Regions from separate parts of the Enterococcus sp. AZ126 genome, predicted to be linked through region 4. Evidence: predicted binding sites of a transcription regulator. Region 4 holds the regulator's gene; each other region holds the start of a gene.
The links. The regulator LexA, encoded in region 4, represses DNA repair genes until DNA is damaged. The targets are predictions, from matches to a motif close to CNAACANNTGTTNG.

Region 1: the regulator LexA is predicted to act here: its motif matches at 3,406-3,419, upstream of uvrB (excinuclease ABC subunit UvrB).
Region 2: the regulator LexA is predicted to act here: its motif matches at 1,957-1,970, upstream of IGI43_RS04810 (Y-family DNA polymerase).
Region 3: the regulator LexA is predicted to act here: its motif matches at 1,758-1,771, upstream of IGI43_RS04870 (YneF family protein).

The regions. Positions count from the first base shown of each region.
Region 1 covers NZ_JBIOSB010000001.1:3,281,857-3,286,593, reverse strand. The annotation lists gene uvrA (excinuclease ABC subunit UvrA) at 1-1,151, opposite strand, end outside; gene uvrB (excinuclease ABC subunit UvrB) at 1,330-3,324, opposite strand; gene IGI43_RS15380 (amino acid ABC transporter substrate-binding protein/permease) at 3,653-4,737, shown strand, end outside.
Region 2 covers NZ_JBIOSB010000001.1:977,585-982,321, forward strand. The annotation lists gene IGI43_RS04800 (YdcF family protein) at 1-193, shown strand, start outside; gene IGI43_RS04805 (hypothetical protein) at 267-623, opposite strand; gene IGI43_RS04810 (Y-family DNA polymerase) at 620-1,918, opposite strand; gene IGI43_RS04815 (AI-2E family transporter) at 2,127-3,182, shown strand; T-box leader at 3,341-3,543, shown strand; gene tyrS (tyrosine--tRNA ligase) at 3,595-4,737, shown strand, end outside.
Region 3 covers NZ_JBIOSB010000001.1:994,815-999,551, reverse strand. The annotation lists gene IGI43_RS04880 (DUF1801 domain-containing protein) at 14-460, shown strand; gene IGI43_RS04875 (deoxyribonuclease IV) at 826-1,716, shown strand; gene IGI43_RS04870 (YneF family protein) at 2,012-2,233, shown strand; gene IGI43_RS04865 (ABC transporter ATP-binding protein) at 2,398-4,149, shown strand; gene IGI43_RS04860 (ABC transporter ATP-binding protein) at 4,149-4,737, shown strand, end outside.
Region 4 covers NZ_JBIOSB010000001.1:278,874-283,610, forward strand. The annotation lists gene tkt (transketolase) at 1-138, opposite strand, end outside; gene IGI43_RS01315 (DUF896 family protein) at 237-479, opposite strand; gene lexA (transcriptional repressor LexA) at 747-1,376, shown strand; gene IGI43_RS01325 (dihydrofolate reductase) at 1,446-1,949, opposite strand; gene IGI43_RS01330 (thymidylate synthase) at 1,968-2,915, opposite strand; gene IGI43_RS01335 (ABC-F family ATP-binding cassette domain-containing protein) at 2,928-4,737, opposite strand, start outside.

The sequences.
Region 1 (4,737 bases), 3.0 Mb from region 4:
CGGCGTTTTATATTCGTTAAAACACCTTCAAACGGGACTTCCACATCACGGACTCCACCAAAATCATTTTCATAATGGAAATGGAAAGGTTCACCATTAGATCCGTTTAAAATAATATCTTGATGCTCTTCTGGCAACTCTTCGAATGGTGTATTCATGTCGATATTAAAACTATCGGCCGCTTGTTCCAACATTTGAGGATAGTATTGTGAGCTAATTGGATTCCAAGGGGCAATTGCTCCTTTACGCAATGTTTTCGTCGGATCAGGAATCACTAGATCACGATCGACCTCTAATTTTATTCCTAATCCATCACAATCAGGACAGGCTCCAAATGGTGCATTGAAAGAAAATAGTCTTGGTTCTAATTCACCGACTGTAAAACCACAGTAGGGGCAAGCGTAATGTTCACTGAAGAGCATTTCTTCCCCATCTATGACATCTACTAACGCATACCCATCAGCAAGTCTTAGGGCCGCTTCAAATGAATCAAATAAACGAGAACGGATTCCTTCTTTTACTACGATTCGATCAATGACAATTGCAATATCATGTTTTTTATTTTTCTCAAGTTCAGGTGCTTCCGTTACGTCATACGTTTCTCCATCAACACGCATCCGAACATAGCCTTCACGTTGAATCATCTCAAATATTTTTTTATGTTGGCCTTTTTTCTTGACGATCACAGGAGCTAATACTTGAAGTTTCGTTTTTTCTGGTAATTCCAGCACTTTGTCTACCATTTGTTCAACAGATTGACTGCTGATTTCAGTCCCATCGTTAGGACAAATCGGATGACCTACGCGAGCGAATAACAGTCTGAGGTAATCATTGATTTCTGTTACTGTTCCGACGGTTGAGCGCGGGTTTTTACTTGTTGTTTTTTGATCGATAGAAATCGCTGGACTCAGACCATCGATGCTGTCGACATCTGGTTTATCCATTTGACCTAAAAATTGTCTAGCGTAGGCCGAAAGACTTTCTACGTAGCGGCGTTGGCCTTCCGCATATAGTGTATCGAAGGCAAGTGAACTTTTCCCAGAACCAGATAATCCGGTAACTACAACCATCTTGTCACGGGGAATCGTAACATCTATATTTTTTAAATTATGTGCGCGTGCGCCATGAATGACGATTTTATCATTTGCCATTAGTTCTCTCCTTTATTTATTGGTCCGATGTCCCTTACTTCTACGCGAATAAATTCGCAAGAGTAACGGCTCTCCTTTGCTGTGAAACACAGCGAGTATTCTTATGAGCTGATGTTGAACAGTACAAGGTGACCGCAGGGAACGTTGATCCTTTTTCCCGAACCACAGTGAGTGTCATTTAATCTGCTGCTTTCAATTCCAAAATCGTGTCTCTTAAAGTCGCTGCAGTCTCAAAGTCTAATGCTTTCGCTGCATCTCGCATTTCTTTTTCTAATTTCATCAATAAATCAGCTTTTTCTTGACGAGTCAATTCATGATAATCTTTATCAATTTTGAACGGCTCACCTTTTTCATTTGTTTTAGAAATTGAAATCAACTCACGAATTTCTTTGATGATCGTTTTTGGTATAATACCGTGTTCTTCATTGTATTTTTCTTGAATTGAGCGACGACGTGCGGTTTCATCAATAGCTTTTTGCATCGAATCAGTCATTTTATCTGCATACATAATGACACGACCATCTGAGTTACGAGCGGCACGTCCAATTGTTTGAATCAATGAGCGCTCACTTCTCAAGAAGCCTTCTTTATCGGCATCCAAAATCGCAATCAATGATACTTCCGGTACATCCAGTCCTTCACGAAGTAAATTGATGCCAATCAGCACATCAAACTCTCCTAAACGTAAATCCCGAATGATTTCTGTTCGTTCTAACGTTTTGATATCACTATGAAGGTACTTGACCTTGATTCCTAATTCTTTAAGGTAATCCGTCAAATCTTCAGACATTTTCTTCGTTAAGGTCGTGATAAATACACGTTGATCCTTCTCTACACGATCATGAATTTCACCGACTAAATCATCAATTTGCCCCATGATCGGACGGACTTCAATCAATGGATCCAACAATCCTGTCGGTCGGATGATTTGTGGAATCACAGTATCAGTTTGTTCATATTCATAAGGTCCAGGTGTAGCAGAAACATAGACCACTTGATGGACATGCTTTTCGAATTCTTCTAAACGTAATGGACGATTATCCAATGCGCTAGGCAAACGGAAACCATAATCTACTAGCATTTGTTTTCTAGCTCGGTCACCATTATACATACCTCGAATTTGAGGCATCGACACATGAGATTCATCGATCACAAGTAAAAAGTCATCTGGAAAGAAGTCGATCAAGGTATACGGCGGCTCTCCTTCTGAGCGACCATCCATATGACGGGAATAATTTTCGATCCCAGATGTGTAGCCCATTTCTCTCATCATTTCAATATCGTAATTGGTCCGCTGTTCTAAGCGTTGTGCTTCTAACAATTTATTTTCACTACGCAAGACAGTTAAACGAGCCTCTAATTCTTCTTGAATTTGTGAAATCGCATGTTCCATATGATCTTCATTCGTCACAAAGTGGGTCGCAGGGAAAATAGCAACATGTTCAGTCTCGCCCATTACTTCGCCGGTCAAAGCATCGACTTCTCTTATACGTTCAATTTCATCCCCAAAAAATTCAACTCTTAAGGCATGGTCATCTCTTGAGGCAGGAAAAATCTCCACCACATCGCCTCTTACACGAAAACGACCACGTTGAAAATCGATATCATTTCGCTCAAATTGAATGTTTACTAGGTCTGTCAACAACTGACTGCGATCCATCTCCATCCCTACACGAATAGAAACCACTTGTTCACTATATTCCTTAGGATCACCCAAACCAAAAATACATGAAACGGAAGCAACGACAATCACATCGTTTCTTTCTAATAAAGAACTTGTGGCTGAATGGCGTAATTTATCAATCTCATCATTGATACTGGCATCTTTTTCTATATATGTATCGCTCGAAGGAACGTATGCTTCTGGTTGATAATAATCATAATAACTAACAAAATACTCGATTGCGTTATTAGGGAAGAATTCTTTAAACTCTCCATAAAGCTGTCCAGCTAAAGTCTTATTATGAGCAATGACCAATGTCGGTTTGTTCACTTCTGTTATCACATTAGAAATCGTAAAGGTTTTTCCGGTTCCTGTAGCACCTAATAAAATTTGGGCTTTTTCTCCGCCTTCGATGCCTTCAACTAATCGCTTGATTGCTTCTGGCTGATCTCCATCCGGCTTGTATTTTGATACTAAGTCAAATGTATTGGAGGTCTCTCTTTCTATCATTCAACATCCTCCTCTTGCTCCATTTATCGGAATTTTTATCTTTAAAATTGAAAAGAAACTTCTGTATTTATTTTAACATACCGAACATATTTTCGCTAGTTCTAGAATACATTACGTATACGCATTTTTTATCGATTTACATTTTATTTAATCTTTGTTTGTCTTTAATAATGATGAAGAATACTATTTTCGCACCACAGCCGCGTTATGTTTTGTTACATAAGATGTCACAAAATGATTTTTTTTTGAATTTCTAACTGTCAATGACTTGTGCTTTCACCTTTTTTTACTATATAATTATCCAATATGCAAATATAGGAGGTATTTTATGAAAAGGAAACACTTTTTACTTTCATTCATTGTAATGATGACAAGTCTATTGACATTTACCCTTGGGCATCCGGCTCAAGCTGAGGAAAAAACATATAATATAGGAACAGATTTAACTTTTGCTCCCTTTGAATTCCAAGATTCAAAAGGAGAATATGTCGGTATTGACGTTGATTTGCTTAAAGCTATCGCTAAAGATCAAGATTTTAAAGTAAATCTTAAACCACTTGGCTTTGACAGTGCTATCCAAGCCGTACAATCAAACCAAGTTGACGGTATGATCGCTGGTATGAGTATTACCGATGAACGAAAAAAATCTTTTGATTTTTCAGAACCTTATTTTGACAGTGGTCTGCAGATGGCCGTCAAAAAAGGCAATGACAAAATCAAAAATTATGAAGACTTAAAAGGAAAAACGGTCGCAGCTAAAGTTGGAACTGAAAGTGCGACATTCCTAGAGAAAAATCAAGAAAAATACGGCTATACAATAAAAAATTTCGATGATGCAACAGGTCTTTATCAATCGCTTGAAAATGGTGAAACAGATGCGATTTTCGACGATTATCCTGTTTTAGGATATGCTATAACAAATGGTCAAAAACTTCAATTAGTTGGGAAAAAAGAAACAGGTAGTTCTTATGGGTTTGCTGTGAAAAAAGGGCAAAATAAAGAGTTGATCGAAAAATTCAATGCTGGGTTGAAAGAACTTAAAAGTTCAGGTAAATATGATGCTATCGTAAACCAATATATTTCCACTGGAACTGAATCCGAAACAGATACTGATTCTAAAATGAAAAAGATTCAACCAAAAAAAGAAACTTACGTTATTGCGAGTGACTCTACATTTGCTCCGTTTGAATTCCAAAATTCAGATGGTAAATACGAAGGAATCGATGTCGATTTAGTTGAGCGAATTGCTGAACTACAAGATTTTAATGTTGAGTTTAAATTTATCGGCTTCAGTTCTGCGGTTCAAGCGGTCGAATCTGGTCAAGCTGATGCAATGATCGCAGGAATGACGATTACTGACGAACGTGAAAAATCATTTGACTTCTCTACTCCTTATTTCAACAGTGGTATTCA
Region 2 (4,737 bases), 700 kb from region 4:
GAAAATGGCGAATCTAAACGCAGATGGACTTGGAGCAAAAACAGCCTTTTACTTTCTACCAAATGCCTTTTTAAGAGAGTTTATTGCCATTGTAATGATGCACAAACGCCGTCATTTGATTATATGCGGACTGATTGCATTCGTGATGATTTTCTTAGCATTCGTTCAATTCTTTTTTATCTCTCGTCATTAAACTTAAAACAAAATTGGAACAGAAGCGTTTATTCTGATTCCTTAAGGCTTGGATATGACTCGTAGAGTTATGTCTAAGCCTTATTTTTTTTATGAAATTGGATATGGCGGATCTCATCATAGCCAATCTTATGCCCATCTACATAAATCCCTAATGCATCATGTCCTTGAATCCTTCCTATAACGTCTGCACCGTAGTTTCCATCACAATCCAATTCTTCTTTTTGAATCCTCACTTCAGCTTGACTTTGAAAAGCCTGAGCTAAAACTTCATCGATTTCCGTCCAACTCATTTGAATTTTTTTTTCAGCTGGCTGTCTTTTTTTCTCTTGTTCAATGATTGCTGTATGTTCAGATAAATAAAAACCTGCCCACTTTTTCATTTTTCGATCTTGATACTGTTCAAAATAATAATCCCGCTCTTTGCTCATTGTAAGCCCTCCATTCCTCCAGCATGCCCACCGACTAATGATGCTCTTGAAATTGCTGTGCCACCTGATGATACTGAACTCGCATGAACTAAAGAAACATAGCCAAACCGCTGCCGGATATCATCAATCAGCTGATCTAACTCTAATTCTTTGATCTGTTCATCAGGTTCATGAAATAAATCTAGTTGTACATAAGTATTATAATTCAATTTGGTATAAGTAATCCCAATATGTCGTACTTCTTCTCCATGCCAATGTTGTCTGAATATTGTTAAACAATACTCAATCAACAGCTTACTACTATTTGTTAAAGGAACTTTCATTTGTCTTGAAAATCCTGATCCTAAAGACTTATCAGTCCTTGAAAAACCAATGGATAAATGCACACATTCTGTCTGACAATGTGCCTTTCTAAGTCTGGCCGCCACTTGTTCCGCCATTTCACGGATCACAACTTCGATTTCTTCTTGTCGTAAGTAATCTCGCATCAAAATTTGAGAATTATTATACGAGCGTTCTTCTGGTATATATTTTTCCGATAGACGGCTGCGGTCGATACCATGTGCGTGAGCATAAAGCTGTTCACCGATGATTCCTAAAGTTCTTTTCAGACCATTCAAATCAGCATGTGCCAAATCATAAACGGATCGAATCCCTAAATTATTTAAGCGTTTCTCCAACCGATGCCCAATTCCCCACATATCGGTCATCGTTTTGATTGTCCAAACTTTTTCAGATACATCCTCATAATGCCATTGGGCTAAACGTTCCTGATTATGCTTAGCTTCAATATCCATCGCTAATTTTGCTAATAAGGGATTATCCCCTATTCCAACTGTGATCGCTAATCCTGTTTCATTTTTGATTCTTTGTTGGATGATCTGTGCGAGTTCTACCGGTGTTCGTCCAAATAATTTCCAGCTAGCGGTCACATCTAAAAACGATTCATCAATCGAATAAATATGTAGATCTTCATCTGCTACATAGCTCTTATATATCTCATTGATTTTCATATTTTCCTTGATATACTCATTCATTCGCGGTGGGACGATTACCAATTCTGGATGGTTTGGAACATCATATTTTCGTGTCACATTGGTGATTCCCAGTACTTCTTTCGCTTTTGGAGAAGAAGCTAAAACCAAACCACCCGTATTTTCTGCATGACTCATGACTACCAACATTTTTTCAATTGGATCGAAACCTCTAGCGACACATTCTACTGACGCGTAAAATGATTTTACATCAATGCAAAAAATCACTCTTCTTGGTTCTTTTTCATAATCAAAAAACATAGCATTCCTCTCCTTGTTTTATTTCAAAACCAATTATACGAACATACGTTCATTTTGTAAAGGGGAACACCTTTTTAAATTTGAGCCTGAGTAAAAATAATTCTTTTTTTAGAATTATAGATAGAACTACTATCTAAAAATGTAAAAAAGCATTATAGTTATATAAGATATTACAAACAACGAATCATAGTTTAAAGGAGTGAAGTCTGTGTCGGTTTATGAAAAATTTATTCAAAACGAACGATTAAGACGTTTTTTTGTTTTGGGTGTTGTTATTTTTATTTTATTTTTAGCTAGAAGTATGATCACAATGATTTTATTAACATTTATTTTTACGTTTTTAGCTCTTCATTTCGTGAAATTTGTTCAGCGCTTTTTAAAAATCCCATCGCTCATACTAGTTTTAGCAACCTATTCTTTAATTGTTTTTTTAGTCTATCTGGCTATTACAAAGTATGTACCAGTTGTTATCCATCAAACAGTTCAGATGTATAACTCGGTGATCCATTTTTATAAAAATCCAGGAGATAATCATAACCAACTATTGATGATCATAGATGACTATCTAGAGAAATCAAATTTAATGTCACAAATCCAAAATGGAGCGAGTACCATTTTACGTTATGTTCAAGACATTGGTTCGATCGGTATTTCCTTTGTCCTTTCATTTGTTTTGAGTTTCTTTTTTATGATCGAGAAAAAACAAATGACTGAGTTTTCTAAGTTGTTTTTAAAAAGTGATTTTGACTGGTTTTTTCAAGACATCTATTACTTTGCTGATAAGTTTGTAAATACATTTGGTGTCGTAATGGAGGCTCAATTCTTTATTGCTGTTGTTAATACTAGTATTACAACGATTTGTTTGGCTTTGATTGGATTTCATCAATTGCCAAGTTTAGCAATCATGATTTTTCTTTTGAGTCTAATACCCGTTGCAGGAGTGATTATCTCCTGTATTCCGCTAAGTTTCATCGCCTATTCACAAGGTGGTATCAACGATGTAATTTATATTTTAGTGGTGATCATCGTAGTGCATTTATTTGAGTCTTACGTATTGAATCCCAAATTTATGTCCAGCAAAACAGAATTACCGATTTTTTATACATTTGTTATTTTATTGATCAGTGAACGATTGTTTGGTGTTTGGGGATTGATTGTCGGTATCCCGATTTTTACTTTCTTTTTAGATATCTTAAAGGTCAAACCCATCCATTCTTTCACTGGAAAAATAACATATGATCCAGAAAATAATAAAGAAAAATAATTCCTTTGCTCTGCTTTCGTTTAAAAAATAGCTAAATCAACGCTTATAAAATTGTTTAGGCCGATGAATTAATGCCTAAACCAAAACTTGTAAACGTGACTCCCAAGGAAGTATTTGACAAGTTGGCTTATTTGTCGTAAAATTGCTACAAAATAACATATCAAACTTTAATAAAGCGAAGTAGCAATAATGTCCCTTTTTCAGAGAGTCAGCATTTAGTGAGAGTTGGCATATACATTTTTGTGAATTACACTTTTAGTTTCCTACCGTAAGTAGGCGTCTATCTACGATACAGATTTGAGAGGTATATGATCTTTTCATGTACAATTTGGGTGGTAACACGGCAAAGTTCGTCCCATAGGCTAAAACCTATGGGGCGTTTTTTATTTTATTTAGGAGAGGAATAGGCGAAATGAAAAACATTATTGATGAATTAGAATGGCGTGACGCCATCAACCAACAAACAGATAGCGAAGGTTTACGAAAATACGTTGAGACCGAGAGCATTTCACTATATTGCGGTGTGGATCCTACAGGAGACAGTATGCATATCGGGCATTTGATTCCATTTATGATGCTAAAAAGATTCCAAGCATTCGGACACCATCCTGTTATTTTAATCGGTGGCGCAACCGGAACAATCGGTGATCCAAGTGGACGAACAACAGAACGTCAATTACAGACAATGGACACCATCCAACATAACGTTGACTCTTTAACAAGACAGATGGAAAAATTATTTGCTGTAGATACTGACAATACATTAACATTAGTAAACAACTATGACTGGACACACAATCTTACTCTTTTAGACTTCTTAAGAGATTATGGTAAATTTTTCAACATCAACACAATGCTTGCCAAAGATATCGTAGCAAGCCGTTTAGAAACAGGAATTTCCTTTACAGAATTCACGTACCAAATCCTACAATCAATGGACTTTTTGCACTTATTTCAAAATAATAATGTCCGCATGCAAATTGGTGGCGCCGATCAATGGGGCAATATTACAGCAGGTTTAGACTTGATTCGTAAAAAAGAAGGTGCAGATGCAAAAGCCTTTGGTTTAACAATTCCATTGATGTTAAAAGCAGATGGAACAAAATTTGGTAAATCAGCTGGCGGTGCAGTTTGGCTTGATCCAAAAAAAACAACGCCTTACGAATTCTACCAATTCTGGGTAAACCAAGACGACCGCGACGTAATCAAATACTTGAAATTCTTTACCTTCTTAACGAAAGAGGAAATTGATGCCCTAGAAGTAAAAGTCCAAACGGAACCACACTTACGTGAAGCACAACGCGTACTAGCAGCAGAAATGACAAAGTTTGTTCACAGTGAAGCTGATTTAAATGATGCTCTAGCAATCTCAGAAGCATTATTTTCAGGTAACGTAAAAAATCTAACCTCCAAGCAAATTGAAGAAGGTTTTAAAAACATGCCTACTATTGAAACAGAATCGCTTGATCAAAATCTTGTAGATTGGTTGATTGAACTTGGAATCGAACCTTCTAAACGCCAAGCTAGAGAAGATATCACAAATGGTGCAATTTCA
Region 3 (4,737 bases), 720 kb from region 4:
GAGATGAGTTTTTATGGATGAAGTTCAAAAATATGTAAAAAATATTGATGAGAAGTGGCAAGATTCTTATCAGCAGTTAGCAAAAGTCATTGCTGAGAATATACCAGAAGGCTTTGTGCTGCAAATGCAGTATGGGATGCCTACTTATGTTGTTCCTTTGAGCGTTTTTCCGAATGGGTATTTAGGTAGAGAAGATGAACCGTTGCCCTTTATTAGTTTAGCTGCTCAGAAAAATCATTTATCATTGTATCATATGGGAATCATGGAAAATAAAGAATTATTATCTTGGTTTCAAGAAGAATACCAAAAAACTGTTCCAACAAAGCTGAATATGGGAAAAAGTTGTATTCGGTTTAGCAATCCAAAAAATATTCCTTATGAGTTGATTGGAGAATTAGTTCGTAAACTTTCGGTAGAAGAATGGATCACTTGTTACACCTGTTCTACAGAAAAAATATAAAGTAGATATCATTTGATTCAAAAAGCAAAAAGATTGTTTTTTTTACTGGTTTCCCGTACTCTTTTAAAGGGTGTAAGATTCGTTGATTTTATCAAAACGATGTAGAGAGTCAACCAAAAATCAGGTTAATCTTTGGAAAAAAGCTGAAGTGGACTTGTTATAAAAAACATCTCAGTCATTTTTTCCTATTTTCCAGTCGAGGCTGAGCAAGCTCATTCAGCTTTTAAAATTATCTAGCTTCACGAGTTAGCCTCTCGGTAAAAAGATAAAAAAGGAATGAGATAAAAAGCATCTCAGTCATTTTTTCCTATTTTCCAGTCGAGGCTGAGCGAACTCATTCAGCTTTTAAAATTAGGAGGATCATTATGTTATTAGGTTCACATGTTAGTATGAGTGGTAAAAAAATGTTATTAGGTTCAGCAGAAGAAGCTGCAAGTTATGGTGCAACAACCTTTATGATCTATACTGGTGCGCCGCAAAATACACGCCGTAAACCAATTGAAGAAATGAATATTGAAACCGGTCAAAAGTATATGGCTGAACATGACTTAAGCAATATTGTTGTTCATGCGCCTTATATTATTAATTTAGGGAATACGATCAAATTAGAGAATTTTGGATTTGCTACCTCTTTTTTACGTCAAGAAATTGAGCGTGCGCATGCATTAGGTGCAAAACAAATCACACTTCATCCAGGAGCTCATGTAGGAGCTGGTGTTGATGCTGGATTGAAGCAAATCATCAAGGGGCTTGATGAAGTATTATGGAAAGAACAAGTGCCACAAATTGCGCTGGAAACAATGGCAGGTAAAGGAACTGAATTAGGTCGGACATTTGAAGAGTTGGCAACGATCATTGACGGAGTGAAACTAAATGAAAAATTATCTGTCACAATGGATACTTGTCATATAAACGATGCTGGTTATAACGTAAAAGATGATTTTGATGGTGTTTTAGAAGAATTTGATAAGATCATTGGCTTGGATCGTTTGAAAGTGGTCCATGTGAATGACTCTAAAAATCCAATGGGCTCACACAAAGACCGCCATGCAAACATCGGTTTTGGAACAATTGGTTTTGAGGCACTAAATAAAGTCGTTCATCATGAAAAATTGAAAGAGTTACCTAAAATTTTAGAAACACCTTACGTTGGCGCAGACAAAAAAACAAGCAAACCACCTTATGGCTTCGAAATTGCAATGTTGAAGTCACAAAAATTCGATCCGAATTTATTGGAAAAAATTGAAGCACAGTAATATGATATGGTATCAATCTCTATGAAAATTCGCTTTTTTTACAAAGAATCATTCGTGAAGTTAGATAAAAATAGGAAGAAATGGTCTTTCGTAAATTTCTTGTGAGGAATATGACAAAAGAGCTTTTCTTTTTGGTCTGTTTCTAGTAAAATGATTTCTTGAGAGCAATTTATTAAAATGGGAATGTATAACCCTATTTAGAATGAGAAACAGTAAGTTTGATAAGAATAGTGACTGCATCATACGACAAGCAGAAGTTCTTATTCAACTTTTCTAATAGAAAGGAGAAATTTATATGTCAACAGGTTTAGTAGTACTAATCGCGATTATCGCTTTATTAGCAGGTGCAGCAGGTGGATTTTTCCTTGCGCGCAAATATATGCAAGATTATTTCAAAAAGAATCCTCCCGTTAATGAGGAAATGTTACGAATGATGATGATGTCTATGGGACAAAAACCTTCTGAGAAGAAGATTCGTCAAATGATGCAGCAAATGAAAAACCAAGGAGACAAATAAGGTTTTTCAGAAGCTAATCGGATTTCAAGCGCACAACGGGCCGTTTTTTTTGGTCCGTTTTTTTGCACTTATTTTTAGCAAATGAAAGGAGTTGTATGAAAATGGGAAAACAACAAATAAAAGATGTGAGCGCACAGTAGTCAATTTAGAAGAGGAGAATGTACATGTCTATATTTAAAAAGTTAGGGTGGTTTTTCAAGCAAGAGAAAAAAAGTTACATCATTGGGGTATTTTCATTAATTATGGTAGCGCTTGTGCAATTAGTTCCGCCAAAGGTCATTGGCATCGTCGTTGATAAGATCACTTCAAAGAATCTGACGATCAAACCTATTTTATTTTGGGTTACTATTCTACTAGCGGCAGCTATAGCGCAATATATTTTTCGTTATATTTGGCGGACACATATTTGGGGAAGTGCTGCAAAATTGGAAAAAGATTTAAGAAAGCAATTATTCCATCATTTCACAAAAATGGACAATGTTTTTTATCAGAAATATCGAACGGGAGATTTGATGGCTCATGCAACGAACGATTTAAATGCCATCCAGAATGTTGCTGGAGCAGGTATTTTAACCTTTGCAGATTCATTCATCACAGGTGGTGCCACGATTGTTGCCATGATTTTATTTGTGGATTTACGCTTAACGTTGATTGCGCTGATTCCCTTACCATTATTAGCTGTGACCTCAAGAGTCTTGGGATCAAAATTGCATGATGCTTTTCGTGATTCTCAAGCAGCGTTCTCTACGATCAATGATAAGACACAAGAGAGCATCACAGGCATTAAGGTCATCAAAACGTTTGGGCAAGAACAGGAAGATATCCAAGATTTTACAGAGAAAATTGAGGATGCTATCGTTAAAAATAAACGAGTCAACTTTCTAGATGCTTTATTTGATCCGTTTATCACATTGATCATTGGGATTTCTTATGTTTTAACAATCATTGTGGGCGGACGTTTTATTATGAACGGCACGATTACGATTGGGCAGTTGATTTCATTTATAAGTTATATTGGGATGCTCGTTTGGCCAATGTTCGCGATTGGTCGCTTGTTTAATGTACTTGAGCGTGGAAATGCGAGTTATGACCGTGTGAATGAATTACTACATGAGAAAACACATATTACAGAGAAAAAAGATGCGATCCAAATACCAGCTAAAGGTCGTTTATCAATGGAAATTGCTCAGTTCACGTATCCTAAAGATGATCAAGCTACACTAGAACAAATCAAATTCACTGTGGGTGTGGGAGAAACATTAGGAATCGTTGGGAAAACTGGCGCTGGTAAAACGACAATTTTAAAATTATTGATGCGTGAATACGATCATTATCAAGGCCGTGTGATGTTTGGCGAACATGATATCAAAGAATATTCATTGGATGCTTTGATGAACTCAATGGGGTATGTTCCTCAAGATCATTTTCTGTTTTCTATGACAGTACGAGATAATATTCGTTTTGCTAATCCTGATTTTACTGAAGCAAAAGTTGAACAGGCTGCTGAAATGGCGTTTATCAATAATGAAATCAAGGCTTTCCCTAAAGGATATGATACGTTAGTTGGAGAACGTGGGGTTTCTTTATCAGGTGGGCAAAAACAACGGATTTCAATTGCTAGAGCCTTGATCGTAGATCCAGAGTTATTGATTCTAGATGATGCCTTATCTGCTGTGGATGCAAAAACAGAAGAAGCGATTCTTTCAAATTTAAAAGAAGCTAGAAAAGAAAAAACAACGATTATTTCAGCCCATCGATTAAGTAGTGTGATGCATGCAAAAGAAATCATCGTTTTAGATGAAGGGAAAATCGTTGAACGCGGTACGCATCAAGAGTTGTTAAGCTTAGCTGGATGGTACAAGCGGATGTGGGATAAACAACAATTAGAAGCGAAGATTGAAGGGAGTGAAGCATAATGGAAGAAAAATATGAATCAGAATGGACAAAATCAGTTCCTTTAAAAGAACAAGTCTCGATCGTTAAGCGATTGCTTAAATTTGCACAGCCATTTCGTCGTACGTTTATAACGGCTATTTTGTTTGCATTGGTCTTATCCATCATCAATATTCTTTTACCGAGAATTATTCAAACGTTTATGGATAATTATTTGACACCAAAAACAGCAACCAATCAAGTGATTTTCTTTTTTGCTGGTTTGTATCTATTTGGTGTGATCGTGAAAAGTATCGTCTGGTTTTTCCAATGGTTTTTATATTCTACCGCTTCACTCAAAACGTATCAGTATATTCGTGTGAAGTTGTTTGAAAAGTTGCAAACCTTAGGAATGCGTTATTTTGATCAAACACCAGCAGGCTCGATTGTTTCTCGTGTAACGAATGATACGGAGACATTATTTGAATTCTGGTATGTATTTTTAATGGTTTTAACCGGGATTTTTGCCGTAGTTTCTTCCTTTATTGCGATGTTTCAAATCAGCGGGAAAATTGCGTTGTATAATCTGGTTTTCTTACCTATTTTATTGATCGTGATTTGGTACTATCAAA
Region 4 (4,737 bases):
ATGCTTTGTCCAAAGTGCGTATGCCATGGGCGCTGCACCCATTGGCAATCCAGGATGTCCTGAGTTTGCTTTTTGAACTGCTTCGATACTTAAGGTACGAATTGTATTGACGCCTAACTGATCAGTGTTATCGAACAAAAAAATCATCTCCTATTTAGGTTTTTTTTACCTTTATTAACTACATTTTATCGTATTTCGTTTATGAAAGCAATTACTTTTAGTAAAAAAAACTAAAATTATTTTCTATCGTGTAATCCTTTTTCTTTTTGAATCTCTTTCAGTTTCTCTGGTGTCACATCATTTCCTTCAGGATCAACCACTTTCATTCCTTCGATATGGTGACGCATTCCACCGCGAAAAGCAGCTAGATACTCTTGACGAAGTACTTTTTGCTCTTCTTTTTCTTTCTCAGTCAATTCATTTTCTTTCGCTTTCTTAGCAAGTTCATTAATCCGACTCATTTTTTCTGATGATAACATCTATCTTTACCTCCTTATTTTAAGTGATAACACCTATAATTAAACAAGTTTGCTTTACATATCTATCTTATAAGATGAATACCAAAAATACAACTATATTCGCACTTAAAATACGAAACGAAGTCAGTTAATGTTAGAAAAATCAATTTCTGATCATGCTTCTTTTTGATCAAATTTTTTTAGATACTTGATCCTCTCAAAAAACACGAACGCTTGTTTGATTCCTACCTAAAACTATGGTACACTAAAAATATAAATCGAAAGAAGGTGCGGGTTGTGGTGAAACGTACAGACACAAGACAAATCGAAGTATTAAAATATATATATGAACAAGTTGAGCTAAAAGGCTATCCCCCTACTGTTAGAGAAATCGGAAAAGCAGTTGACCTCTCTTCAACATCGACTGTTCATGGACATCTAGCTCGTTTAGAAAAAAAAGGACTGATTTTACGTGATCCGACTAAGCCAAGAGCGATTGAATTGACTGCTGATGGCTTAGAAAGAATTGGTGTGAGGCCTACAGTCATTCCCATGCTTGGTGTCGTTACAGCGGGTGAACCTATCTTAGCTGTAGAAGAAGCATCTGATTTTTTCCCTCTGCCACCAGATCTAGTAGCAGAAGAAAATGCTTTGTTCATGCTGACTATCAGAGGTGAAAGTATGATCAATGCTGGTATTCTAGACGGTGATCAAGTTATTGTCCGTAAACAAAGCGCTGCATCAAATGGCGATATCGTTATTGCGATGACAGACGAAGATGAAGCGACATGTAAACGATTCTTTAAAGAGGCAGAACATATTCGTTTACAACCTGAAAATGATGCATTAGACCCAATTATCTTGAAAAACGTTAGTATTTTAGGTAAAGTTGTCGGATTATACCGCAATCATATTTAGATAAATAAAAAAACATACTGATGAGAGTATGTTTTTTTGTTCGTTCTTCGTTTAAATCAAACACGTTTATTAATCATCCACAACAACTTTGCGTTGGTATGTCTCAAACTGATAGGCATAGCTATTTTTTTCGTCTTGTTCTCCTGTGCTTAAATTGATCAGTGTCCAATCATCCCAATTCACAGAAGTAAATTTCGTATCACCTTCAAATGAATGATGGATAACTGTCCGATACAATACATCGCAAAAAGGTAAAAAATCTTCGTATACCGCTGAGCCACCTGCAATAAAGGTAATGCCTGAAAAAGTTTTGGCATAATCAAGAACCTCATCTACCGTATGGAATATAAGGACTCCCTCTGCATGAAATGCTTTGTCTCTAGTTAAGACAATCGTTTGACGATTTGGTAACGGTCGCCCCCCCATCCCCTCAAAGGTTTTTCGTCCCATAACGATGGTGTTGTCTTCAGTCATTTGTTTAAAAAATTTCAAATCATTTGGCAAATGCCAAGGTAATCGATTTTCTTTCCCGATCGTCCCTTGCTCATCTTGTGCCCATATGGCTGCTAACATTAAAGAGCTCCTTTCAAATTAAACGGCTATTGGCGCCTTGATTGCAGGATGCGGATCGTATCCCTCGATTACAATATCATCCATTTCAAAATCAAAAACTGATTTTTTATCTTGGTTCAATTTTAATGTAGGAAATGATCGACTCTCTCTTTCAAGTTGTTGATTCATTTGATCGATGTGATTTGTATATAAGTGAGCATCACCTAAAGTATGGACAAAATCTCCTACTTCTAAACCTGTTTCATGAGCAATCAAGTGAGTCAATAATGCATAGCTGGCAATATTGAATGGAACACCAAGGAAAACATCTCCACTACGCTGATACAACTGGCAACTTAATTTCCCATCATTTACATAAAATTGAAACATTGTGTGACAGGGCGGTAAAGCCATTGATGGAACATCTTCTGGATTCCAAGCAGATACGATCAGACGTCTGGAGTCTGGTGTTTTTTTGATCATTTCAATAACATTTTTAAGTTGATCGATAAACCCACCATCTTTTGTCTCCCAATGACGCCACTGAGCGCCATAAATATTTCCTAATTCGCCATACTTAGCTGCAAAACCATCATCCGATAAAATAGCATCGCAGAATTTTTGGTGCTCTTTTTCATAACTTTCTTTAAATGATTCATCACTAAGAACGCGACGTCCAAAATCCGTCATATCAGGCCCGTTGTAATCTTCGCTTTTGATGTAACGCTCAAAAGCCCATTCATCCCAGATATGATTATTGTGTTGAAGCAGATAGCGAATATTCGTATCACCATTTAAAAACCATAAAAGTTCGCTTTTAATCAAACCGAACGGTACTCGCTTCGTCGTTAATAAAGGGAAACCTTGTGACAAATCAAAACGCATTTGATGACCAAAAATACTTTTGGTACCTGTACCAGTACGATCTTCTTTGAAGTGACCTTCCTCTAAAATTTTACGACCCAATGATAAATATGCTTCTTCCATAGTTTCTGCCTCCTAATTTTCTGCAAATTCACTCAAATATTCCCAGCGTTCCATTTTTTCTTCAAGCTTTTGTTCTATTGTTAAAAGCTCAGTTTGAAGTTCTTGTAGCTTTGTAAAATCATCTACTTGATGATTCATTTCTTCACTCAATTGTGCTGTCTGTTCTTCAAGTTGTGCTATATCCGTCTCGATCGTTTCCCACTCTTTTTGTTCCATGTAGGTCAATTTGGTTTTTTCTTTCTTTTCTATTTCTTTTAGTGATGTTATTTCAGCCTTGATTACTTTTTTGGACTGTACTTTATTCACTGCTAAATATTCACTCATTGAACCGAAATAAGTGGTGATTTGACCTGCACCTTGAAAAACAAGTAATTTATCCATTGTTTTATCAAGAAAATATCGGTCATGCGAAACAGCGATCACAGCCCCCTTAAATGTTTGGATATAATCTTCTAAAATCGTTAGCGTATCGATATCCAGATCATTTGTTGGCTCGTCCAATAATAACACATTTGGCTGACCAATCAATAATTTCAATAAATACAGGCGCCGTTTTTCGCCACCAGAAAGTTTGCCGATCACGGTCCCATGCATAAAGCGAGGAAATAAAAATCGTTCCAACAATTCAGCAACACCAATGCTTGTTCCATCTGTCCGCTTCACTTGTTCGGCTGCTTCTTGCAAATAAGAAATCATGCGTTGGTTTTGATCCATCGCTTCATTTTGTTGTGTGTAGTATGCTAAGTTGACTGTTTCACCAATTGAGTATATTCCGCTTTCCAAATCTAAACGGCCAGCAAGAATATTCAGCAATGTTGATTTTCCTGCACCATTTTTTCCGGTAATCCCAATACGGTCTTTTGCCTGAATAAGCAAATCAAAATCTTTTAGAATTGTTTTATGCTCGATTTGATAGTTTCCATCTTTGATTTCTAAAACTTTTTTCCCTAATCTTTGTGTGGCTACATCAATTTCCAATTGACCTTTTTGATTGACTTGATGAAGATTTTCTTTAAGATCATGGAAGCGATCCTGTCTAGCTTGTTGTTTTGTTCCCCGTGCTTTTACGCCAGCTCGCATCCACTCTAGTTCTTGCTTGTAGAGTTGTTTCCTTTTTTCTTCTTGCTCTACACCGACGCGTTCACGTTCCGCTTTAGCGATGATGTATGCTTCATAGTTCCCTTTATATTCATACAATTTTCCAAAAGATAGTTCAAAAATTCGATTCGTTACTCGATCTAAAAAATAACGATCGTGGGTCACCATTAAAATAGCGCCGCGATAGCCGTTTAAAAAGCTTTCCAGCCAGCTGATTGCTTCGTAATCTAAATGGTTTGTTGGTTCATCCAGCAACAATAAATCTGGTGATTCAATCAATACTTGAGCTAAGCTAACACGTTTCTTTTGCCCTCCAGATAATTCACCAATTTTTTTATGCAAGGTTTCAATACCTAATTTTTGTAAAATGATTTTAGCATCAGTATCTGCCGTCCAGGCATCTTCTTTATTCATCCGCTCTTCTGCCTTGGCATATTGTTTTTGAGCGACTTCACTAAGTCCATCCTCTGCTAATGCAAGTAAGGCTAACTCATAATTTTTCACGGCTTGAATGATAGGCGTTTCTCCTTGAAAAACAGCTTCTACAACCGTTAATTCAGGATCAAACTCTTGATCTTGTGACAAATAGCCTATCTGATAGTCATTTGGTTGTTGGATCGCTGTAACATCTCCATCACCACTATCTTTTCCAGCTAAAATATTCAATAAACTCGTTTTTCCTGTTCCGTTTGTACCAATTAGTCCGATTCTGTCTTTATCGTGA